Regions from separate parts of the Vreelandella sp. L-25 genome, predicted to be linked through region 2. Evidence: predicted binding sites of a transcription regulator. Region 2 holds the regulator's gene; each other region holds the start of a gene.
The links. The regulator sigma-54, encoded in region 2, starts transcription at its own class of promoters, with help from an activator protein. The targets are predictions, from matches to a motif close to TGGCACNNNNNTTGCTNT.
Positions count from the first base shown of each region.

Region 1: a site for sigma-54 is predicted at 833-850, ahead of codB (cytosine permease). Genes of this name have one in related genera too.
Region 3: a site for sigma-54 is predicted at 1,174-1,191, ahead of AC13CN_RS13440 (CmpA/NrtA family ABC transporter substrate-binding protein). Genes of this name have one in related genera too.
Region 4: a site for sigma-54 is predicted at 763-780, ahead of glnA (glutamate--ammonia ligase). Genes of this name have one in related genera too.

Region 1 is NZ_JBSXNH010000089.1:102,899-105,085, reverse strand. It holds gene AC13CN_RS15690 (diguanylate cyclase domain-containing protein) at 1-116, opposite strand, end outside; gene AC13CN_RS15685 (hypothetical protein) at 143-643, opposite strand; gene codB (cytosine permease) at 891-2,153, shown strand; gene codA (cytosine deaminase) at 2,169-2,187, shown strand, end outside.
Region 2 is NZ_JBSXNH010000064.1:24,147-26,333, reverse strand. It holds gene lptB (LPS export ABC transporter ATP-binding protein) at 1-146, shown strand, start outside; gene AC13CN_RS08960 (RNA polymerase factor sigma-54) at 252-1,667, shown strand; gene hpf (ribosome hibernation-promoting factor, HPF/YfiA family) at 1,765-2,073, shown strand; gene ptsN (PTS IIA-like nitrogen regulatory protein PtsN) at 2,078-2,187, shown strand, end outside.
Region 3 is NZ_JBSXNH010000079.1:92,344-94,530, forward strand. It holds gene AC13CN_RS13435 (sigma-54 interaction domain-containing protein) at 1-981, opposite strand, end outside; gene AC13CN_RS13440 (CmpA/NrtA family ABC transporter substrate-binding protein) at 1,274-2,187, shown strand, end outside.
Region 4 is NZ_JBSXNH010000015.1:2,009-4,195, forward strand. It holds gene AC13CN_RS00565 (hypothetical protein) at 1-51, opposite strand, end outside; gene AC13CN_RS00570 (hypothetical protein) at 35-469, opposite strand; gene glnA (glutamate--ammonia ligase) at 1,024-2,187, shown strand, end outside.

The DNA.
Region 1 (2,187 bases), on a different contig from region 2:
CGTAACAGTGAATGGCTACTGGTGCCGTCTCTGGGTGCCAGCGCAATGCCTACGCTGACACCAATGTGCACTTCATGACCATCAATCGAGAATGGCTCCTGTAGAACTTGAACCAGTCGATGGGCTAATTGGTTAGCCTCGGCTAATGCGTCGTGATTAGCGTGCTCAGCTCAAACGTATCCGGGAACATCATCTCCTCAATGGTGCTGTTATAAGCATCTGCCACCGGAGTGAAGGTACCGCTTGCATCAAATGCAAAGAGCCACACGTTATGCCGTGTTTGGGCGCTGGCCAACGCCAGCACATCAATAGGGCTGAACCCGCTGCTGAGCACCGAGTCTTCATCGCCAATGGAGCGTGCAGAGACCAATTGATTCACTTGACCAGTGGAATCGGTACGCACAGCGACGGAGGTATAAATTCGGCGAATGGTGGCACTGACAATCTGTGCATTGACCTGAGCTTCGCGCCCCCACTGGCCGCGGGCACTACGCTCGACCATGGTAAAACCCAGCATCGCGCCCATCAGGTAGGCAAAAACAACGCCCAGCAGCATAAAGATGGCGACTTTGCCCACCACCGTGCGATGCCACGGAAGCTTAACCTTGGAAACAGGCGCGTTGTCAGCACTGACCTCTTGCATGCAGTACGTGTCCTTTAATCTGCATTATGGCCATCCGCACAGATGCTATAAGCGACCAAAATCTTGGAGTAACGGTATCGACCTCTCAGCAATAGCTGTAGGCTCATGATTAATTAACAAACTATCACTAAATGAAACATTCATAAGTACACCATTTAAACGCTACGCCTCTGAATTGAGCGGCTTATTTGGCATGCCTTTTGCTGAAACTTAATGGTTTCACTCTGTAATTCAAAAGGGGCTTGATATGCACCAAACTGACTACCCACTTAGTGAAGTACCCCAAAGTGCACGCAAAGGCTTACTCTCAACCTCTGCCGTGCTTCTTGGTTTTACCTTCTTTACCGCCACCATGTGGGCCGGAGGCTCGCTAGGCCAAGCTTTTCCAATCGGTCAACTACTACTGATCATTCTAATTGGCAACCTGCTATTAGGCGCTTATGCAGCCTCGCTTGCTTATATCGCATGTAAAAGCGGTCTGAACTCTGTATTGATGGGCCGCTTCTGCTTTGGTGAAAAAGGCAGCAAACTGTCTGATTTTATTCTTGGTTTTACTCAAATTGGCTGGTACGCCTGGGGTACCGCAACCATTTCACTAGTGCTGGTACGCACCACTGGAATGCCTGATTGGTTGGAAATCCCCTTAATGGTGCTCTTTGGTTTCGGTTTCTGCATAACTGCCATGATTGGTTATAAAGGCATGGATTGGCTGTCACGTTTTGCCGTTCCCGCCATGATGCTATTTATTTTGATCAGCCTGTTCACCGGATTGGTGGATGTACGAGGGTTTGCAGGGCTTAGCCAGAAAACACCTTCTGAGAGTATGAGCGTAGCGGCAGCGATTACCGTTATTATCGGCACTTTTATTAGCGGCGGCACTCAAGCAACCAACTGGAGCCGCTTTGCCAAGACACCGAAAATTGCGGTGATCGCAACGCTTGCAGCCTTTTTCATTGGCAACGGTCTAATGGTGCTGACCGGTGCGCTGGGCACCATGATTTACCAGCAGGCAGATATCGTCGATGTTCTCATCGCTCAGGGCTTTGTCTCCATCGCCGTGCTGATGCTGTTTCTGAATATTTGGACCACCCAAGACAACACCATTTACAACTTCGCTGTGGCGGGCTGCAACTTACTGCGCACGGAAAAGCGCCGACTGGTCACGGTCGGAGGAGCCGCCATTGGCACCGTGCTAGCCGTGGGCGGCATGTATAACCTGCTCATCCCTTTCCTAGTGTTGCTGGGTACATTTATCCCGCCCATGGGCGGAGTGATCATGGCTGACTTTTGGTTGAAACATAAAGGTCAGTACCCCTCGCTCGCCACCGCTCAGCTTCCTGATTTCAACCGTCGTGGTTTAACTGCCTATGCGACCGGTGCAGCCGCCGCTTACTTCTCTCCTCTTCTACCACCACTGGTAGGCGTTTTGGTTGCTGCGGGAAGTTACGCGCTGCTGCTACGGTTAAAGCATGCAACGCTCAGTGACCACGTCTCTGCTACCGCTAAATAATAAGTGAGTACTCCTATGCAAATTGTTAACGCAC
Region 2 (2,187 bases):
ACCATAACGTTCGTGAAACGCTGGATATTTGTGATATTGCCTACATTGTTGGCGACGGTCACATCATTGCCAGTGGAAACGCCCAGGAAATCCTCAACAACCAGAAGGTTCGAGATGTCTATTTAGGCGCTGATTTCCGCCTTTAAACAGTGACCTGCAGAAGCATTTCTTTTAGTGGCATGCTTATTGCACTTGCACCAAGCCATAACTCGCTCTAGGGTGGAGCTTTCTGATTAACGAGTGGTTCTCAGATGGTCATGAAAGCTTCTCTCCAATTGCGTATCGGCACACAGCTGACCATGACACCTCAGCTGCAGCAGGCTATCGCCCTGCTTCAGCTATCGACGCTGGACCTTCGTCAAGAAATTCAGCAAGCGCTAGATGCCAATCCCATGCTTGAGCAAGAAGATGAGTTTGGCGAGCAGGCTGTCAGTGAGCCTCAAGAGGCTGAGTGGTCCGAGAGCATCCCCAACGAACTCTCCGTCGACAGTGACTGGTCAGATACCTATCAAGACATAGGCAGCCTGGGTGGCAGCAGTGAAGGCCCCGACTTCGAGCGCCAAGCCGCTGGACAAAGCCTACATGGCCACCTGCTATGGCAACTGGCCATGACAGACTTTAGCCCGCGAGAATACGCCATCGCGGAAAGCCTGATTGATGCGCTGGATGCCAACGGCTATCTCACCCAGCCGCTTAATGACATTCGGGAAGGATTAAAAGCCCAAGGCCATGACAGCTTAAGCCAGCGGGAAGTGGAAAATACCCTGCTGCGCTTGCAGCAATTTGAGCCCACCGGCGTCTTTGCCCGAGACCTGCGTGAATGCCTGATGCTGCAACTCGCCTCACTACCTGAGGACACCCCTCTGCTAATGCCCGCCAAACGGCTGGTTCGCCAGTTTTTGGAAGCATTAGGCAAAGACGATATGCGGCTTCTCAAGCGCCGTTTAAGCCTTGATGACGAGCAGCTTGACGATGTCATCCGTTTAATTCGCAGCCTTGACCCACGCCCTGGGAGCACCTATGGCGTTACCGACGACAGCTACATCACCCCCGACCTAGTCGTTCGGCACGACAATGAAGGTTGGCATTTAGAGCTCAATCCAGAAGCACTACCACGCTTGCGTATACAGCCCGACTACGCCAGCTTGATCAAACGCGCAGACAAAAGCCAAGACAACCAGTTCCTCAAAGAGCACCTCCAAGAAGCCCGCTGGCTGATCAAAAGCTTATCGAGTCGCAATGACACGCTGCTACGAGTTGGGCGTGAAATTATTGCACGCCAAATTGGCTTTCTGGAGCATGGCGAAGAAGCAATGAAACCGCTGATTTTAGCGGATATTGCTGAAGCGGTAGAGATGCACGAATCCACCATATCTCGTGTGACCACGCAGAAATTTATTCACACGCCACGGGGCGTTTTCGAGCTTAAGTACTTCTTCTCAAGCCAGGTAAGCGGCCAAGACGGCGGCGACAGCCACTCCAGCACAGCCATTCGCGCCCGCATCAAAAAGCTGATTCAGGATGAGCCCTCAGGAAAACCGCTCTCCGATAGCCGCTTGGTGACTCTGCTTGAAGAGGGGGGCATTAGCGTTGCACGGCGTACTGTCGCAAAATATCGGGAGTCAATGGGCATTCCCTCGTCAAGTGAGCGCCGCCGTTTACGCTAGTTAAGCGGTACGTATGAACAAACTCAACGCAAGGGCTTTGCAATAGCGTAAAAAGGGTTACAATCGAAGTACAGTCCGATGGATAAGGAGCACGTCAATGCAAGTAAACATCACTGGTCATCACGTTGAACTGACTGACGCCTTGCGCGACTACGTTAACGAAAAGCTAGAGCGCGTTGAACGCCACTACGACAACATTACCACGGTGCAAGTGACCTTATCTGTTGAGAAGGAGCGCCAGCAAGCAGCCTGCACACTGCACGCTGCCGGTGCAGACCTTCACGCCGAAGCGCTTGATAACGACATGTATGCCGCTATTGATGCGCTAGCAGACAAAATCGATCGTCAACTCGTTAAACATAAGGAAAAAGCACAAGCTCGCGCCCAGGGCGCTGGTGTGCGTTAACTCAATGACGTTGGAAACCATCCTCCCCCCGGAGCGCGTGCTTTATGACGTTCCCGGGGGCAGCAAAAAACGGGTGCTGGAGTTTTTCAGCACCTTTATCGCCCAAAATACACC
Region 3 (2,187 bases), on a different contig from region 2:
AATCTGCTGGATCAATTTGGCCACCGCCGGGCTGTTGCCGACGATATTGCGGTGGTTCACTTCGGCCTTAATCTCTTCTTGCAGGTACTGGTTCTCAAGTTCCAACCGGCGTTTGAGCGACTCCACCTCTTCCAGCGCATCGCGCAGCTGCTGTTCGGCGCGCTTACGCTCGCGAATATCGCGAAACAGGACCACCGCTCCCACTAATCGGCCCATTTCAAAAATCGGTGTGCTGGTGTACTCCACGGGAATGGCCTCGCCATTTTTATGCCAGAACACTTCGTCATCCACATGGTGCACCTGGCCATCGCTAAACGAGGCGTGAATAGGGCACTGCTGTACCGGAAAGTGGCTACCATCGGCGTGGGTGTGGTGAAACATTAAATGCGCATCATGACCCACCATATCCTCGGTGCTCCAGCCGAGAATGCGCTCAGCGGCTGGATTAACGAAGGTCGTTTTACCCTCCGCATCCAAGCCGTAAATACCCTCCCCGGCGGCGCTTAGAATCAGCTGGTTCTGCTTTTCGATTCGCTCGAACACCTGCTCGACTCGCTGCCAACCCACCTCCCCCTGGCGGTGCTGGCGGCTAAGCTCCGCCTTAGCGCGGCGCTGCTCGGCTTTATTGCGATCAATCACCGTCAGCAACAGCTTTGAGGAGTCGTGTAAGCGTTTCCCATAGACCTCAACATGGCGAGGCTGGCGCACGCTATCCAGCAGCACCAAATCATCCGACCATCCTTGGCCGGTGGTCAGCACCTCATCGGTAAAGCTGACCCATAGCGGCAATGAAGCGCTTAAACGGTGGCTAAAAGGGGTCGTAAGCGGCTGCTCATGAATCAGCAGCAGTTGGCACGCCGCTGTATTAGCGTCAATTAACCGGTCGCTGAGCGGGTCAATAATCACCATGGCCAGCGGCGTGTGGTGCGCCATCAGCGTTAAGGTCGGGTGAGCATCATCTTTCAGGGTGGCAGCGTGCATCGCAGGCTCCTCATTTGCCAGCAGGATGTCGCTTACTCCATACAAACAACGGGCCAATCACGAACTTTCGTTATTTAAACAACGAAATATCGTTATTAACGAAATTTCGTGAGTTTTTGCTATTCAAAAAATGCCGCCAACCAAAATAGTAAACATTTGATTTTATGCAATTAAATCCAAAACAAGACGTTATGGCACGTAAGTCGCTATCTACTAAGTAGCGCCGCAGGGAAACGTTTCGCACCAAGACGGCGCAGTCTAAAGCCCTTTTGCTCCTGTGAGGTGAACGTCCATGAAAGAGAACAACGACCCCAGCAGTCTTGGCAACCCATTCGATCATCGCCAATCACTGATTCACGGACGGCAGTGCGATTGCCATCAGTGCTCCCCCTCCCAACCCAACAGTGCTAGGTCCCCGCATCAGCCAAACGCAGTGGCACCATCGTTAACGCCAAGCAACGCCGATGACGTCATGGATCGAGTGGTCGAAAGCGCCTTAGTGCGCGGCATGTTTGGCCATAGCGACATGCACCGTCGTCAGTTTATGAAGCTGGTGGGCGGCGGCACCGCCGCCGCGGCGTTAGCGAGCCTATTTCCCCTAGATTCGATCAAAGCCGCCGTCAAAGAGAGTTTAGGGCCGCTTGAGAAAACCCAGCTTAATGTCGGCTTCGTTCCCATTACCTGCGCCACGCCCATTATCATGGCCCACCCCATGGGCTTTTATGAGCGCTACGGCCTGGATGTCTCGGTCATCAAAACTGCTGGCTGGGCGGTGGCGCGGGATAAATCTCTCAACCGCGAATACGACGCGGCGCACATGCTAACGCCCATGCCGCTGGCCATGACCCTCGGTGCAGGCTCGACCCCTGAGCCGTTCATTATGCCTGCGGTAGAAAATATCAACGGCCAAGCCATTGTGCTGCATAACGACCATCTGGATAAGCGCGACCCGCAGCAGTGGAAAGGCTTCATCTTTGGCGTGCCGTTTGAGTACTCCATGCACAACTTCCTACTGCGCTACTACGTGGCCGAGCACGGCCTGGACCCGGATCAGGACATTCAGATTCGCGTGATTCCGCCCCCCGAAATGGTCGCCAACCTTCGGGCAGGCAATATCGACGGCTTCTTATCCCCCGACCCGTTCAACCAGCGCGCGGTGTTTGAGCGCATCGGCTTTATTCACCTGCTGACCAAAGAGATTTGGGA
Region 4 (2,187 bases), on a different contig from region 2:
GGCTGCTACGCTGGCGCTGCCGGGCTCGTCCCATTCAATGTGCTTGTGCATGGTGAGCGTCCTTACTATGGGTGAATAAAATAAGAAGGCTCGTTAAGTGTAGTGTGCGTTGGCAGAACTCGGCCAATCTAATCAAGAGCGCGTCTAGCGCTAGGGTGTGTAGCTGTGGGTAGAGTAGGTACCACAGCTGTGCTGCCAGGGGCTGTTTATCCAGCGCAATCATCACCCATTCCGCTTGGCTCACATAGGCTGCCCGGTTGATCCGTGCGCTTAGCGTTTGCGAGGGCGTGATTAAGCAGTGCACATGGTAGCGCTGCTCAATGGGCGATAGCCGCTCATCTATCTGATTGCATGTCACAATAATTGGCACCACATGCTCTGCAAGGCCCGACTCTCGGATGGAACGTAGGTGTCGCGGTAGCAAGGCTCCTGTCACTGTTGCGTCAACGATAAAGCAAACCGCACTCATGTAAGCGGCTCCCTTTGTTATGAAGCATGTCTGAAAGTAATTTGTTGTAGATGTTGGTTTATTTGCGTATCGAGATAAAGTTTTCTGACGGTAGCTCGCTAGGCGCTGGGTTTTTTGAACCAACCTGGTGCACTGATACCTTTTTATGAGCTTTTATGGTGCGCCAATAAAAAATAAAGGCGCTTTTGTGCGCAACCAAAAGGCCTTTGCTACATGAAGAGGCATCTCTCCATAGGTTTTTGTATTTTAAAAACAAAGCATTATAAATTTTTGATGCCATAATGGTGCAGAGTTGGCATGCTCTGTGCTTGTACATTGTAGATGGTTTTGTCACCAGCTATTAGATCGTATGCAGAAGCCTCTCGGCATGCTACAACGATAGCCGGTCTGAAATGATCGCTGGGCGTTTTGTTGTCCATCGTCAGGCAAACGTTAAGCGAACAAAAAAGACAAACGCGCCACATGCAGCTGCGTGTTGAACGGTTTGTTGAATAACACTTTTATCGATAGCTTACAGTTACAAGCTTTAAGCCACGCTCATACCGGAGGACACTATGTCAGCCAAGACTCTCGCGCTAATCGAAGAACATGATGTTAAGTGGGTAGACCTGCGTTTCACCGACACGCGCGGTAAAGAGCAGCACGTCACCGTACCGGCACGCGACGTGAATGAAGAGTTTTTTGAAAACGGCCAAATGTTTGACGGCTCTTCTATTGAAGGCTGGAAAGGCATTAATGAATCCGACATGATCCTGCGTCCGGAAGACGGCACCGGCTTCCTGGACCCCTTCACCGAAGACGCTACCCTGATCCTGCGTTGCGACATCATCGAGCCTGCTACCATGCAGGGCTATGATCGCGACCCGCGCTCTATCGCTAAGCGTGCAGAAGCTTACCTGCAGTCTACCGGTCTGGGCGACACCGCCTTCTTCGGCCCAGAGCCGGAATTCTTCATCTTTGACGAAGTGCACTGGAAGTCCGATATCCAGGGCTCTATGTACAAAATCACGTCTGATGAAGGCGCTTGGGCAACTGACAACAAAGTAGAAGGCGGCAACCTGGGTCACCGTCCGCGCGTGAAAGGCGGCTACTTCCCGGTTCCTCCGGTCGATAGCTTCCACGATATCCGTGGCGCGATGTGTAACACCCTGGAAGCGATTGGCCAGACCGTGGAAGTTCACCACCACGAAGTTGCCAACGCGGGTCAGAACGAAATCGGCGTTAAATTCAACACGCTGGTGAAGAAAGCTGACGAAGTTCAGGAAATGAAGTACGTGATCCACAACGTGGCGCACGCTTACGGCAAAACCGCTACCTTCATGCCGAAACCGCTGGTAGGCGACAACGGTTCTGGTATGCACGTACACCAGTCGTTCTGGAAAGATGGTCAGAACCAGTTTGCTGGCGACGAGTACGCGGGCCTGTCTGAAATGGCGCTGTACTACATCGGCGGTATCATCAAGCACGCTCGTGCCCTGAACGCCTTCACCAACGCTTCTACCAACTCGTACAAGCGTCTGGTTCCGGGCTTCGAAGCACCGGTCATGCTGGCCTACAGTGCCCGTAACCGTTCTGCTTCTATCCGTATTCCTTACACCGCTAGCCCGAAAGGCAAGCGTGTAGAGACTCGCTTCCCTGATCCGACTGCTAACCCCTACCTGGCGTTTGCAGCGATGCTGATGGCGGGTATCGACGGTATCAAGAACAAGATCCACCCT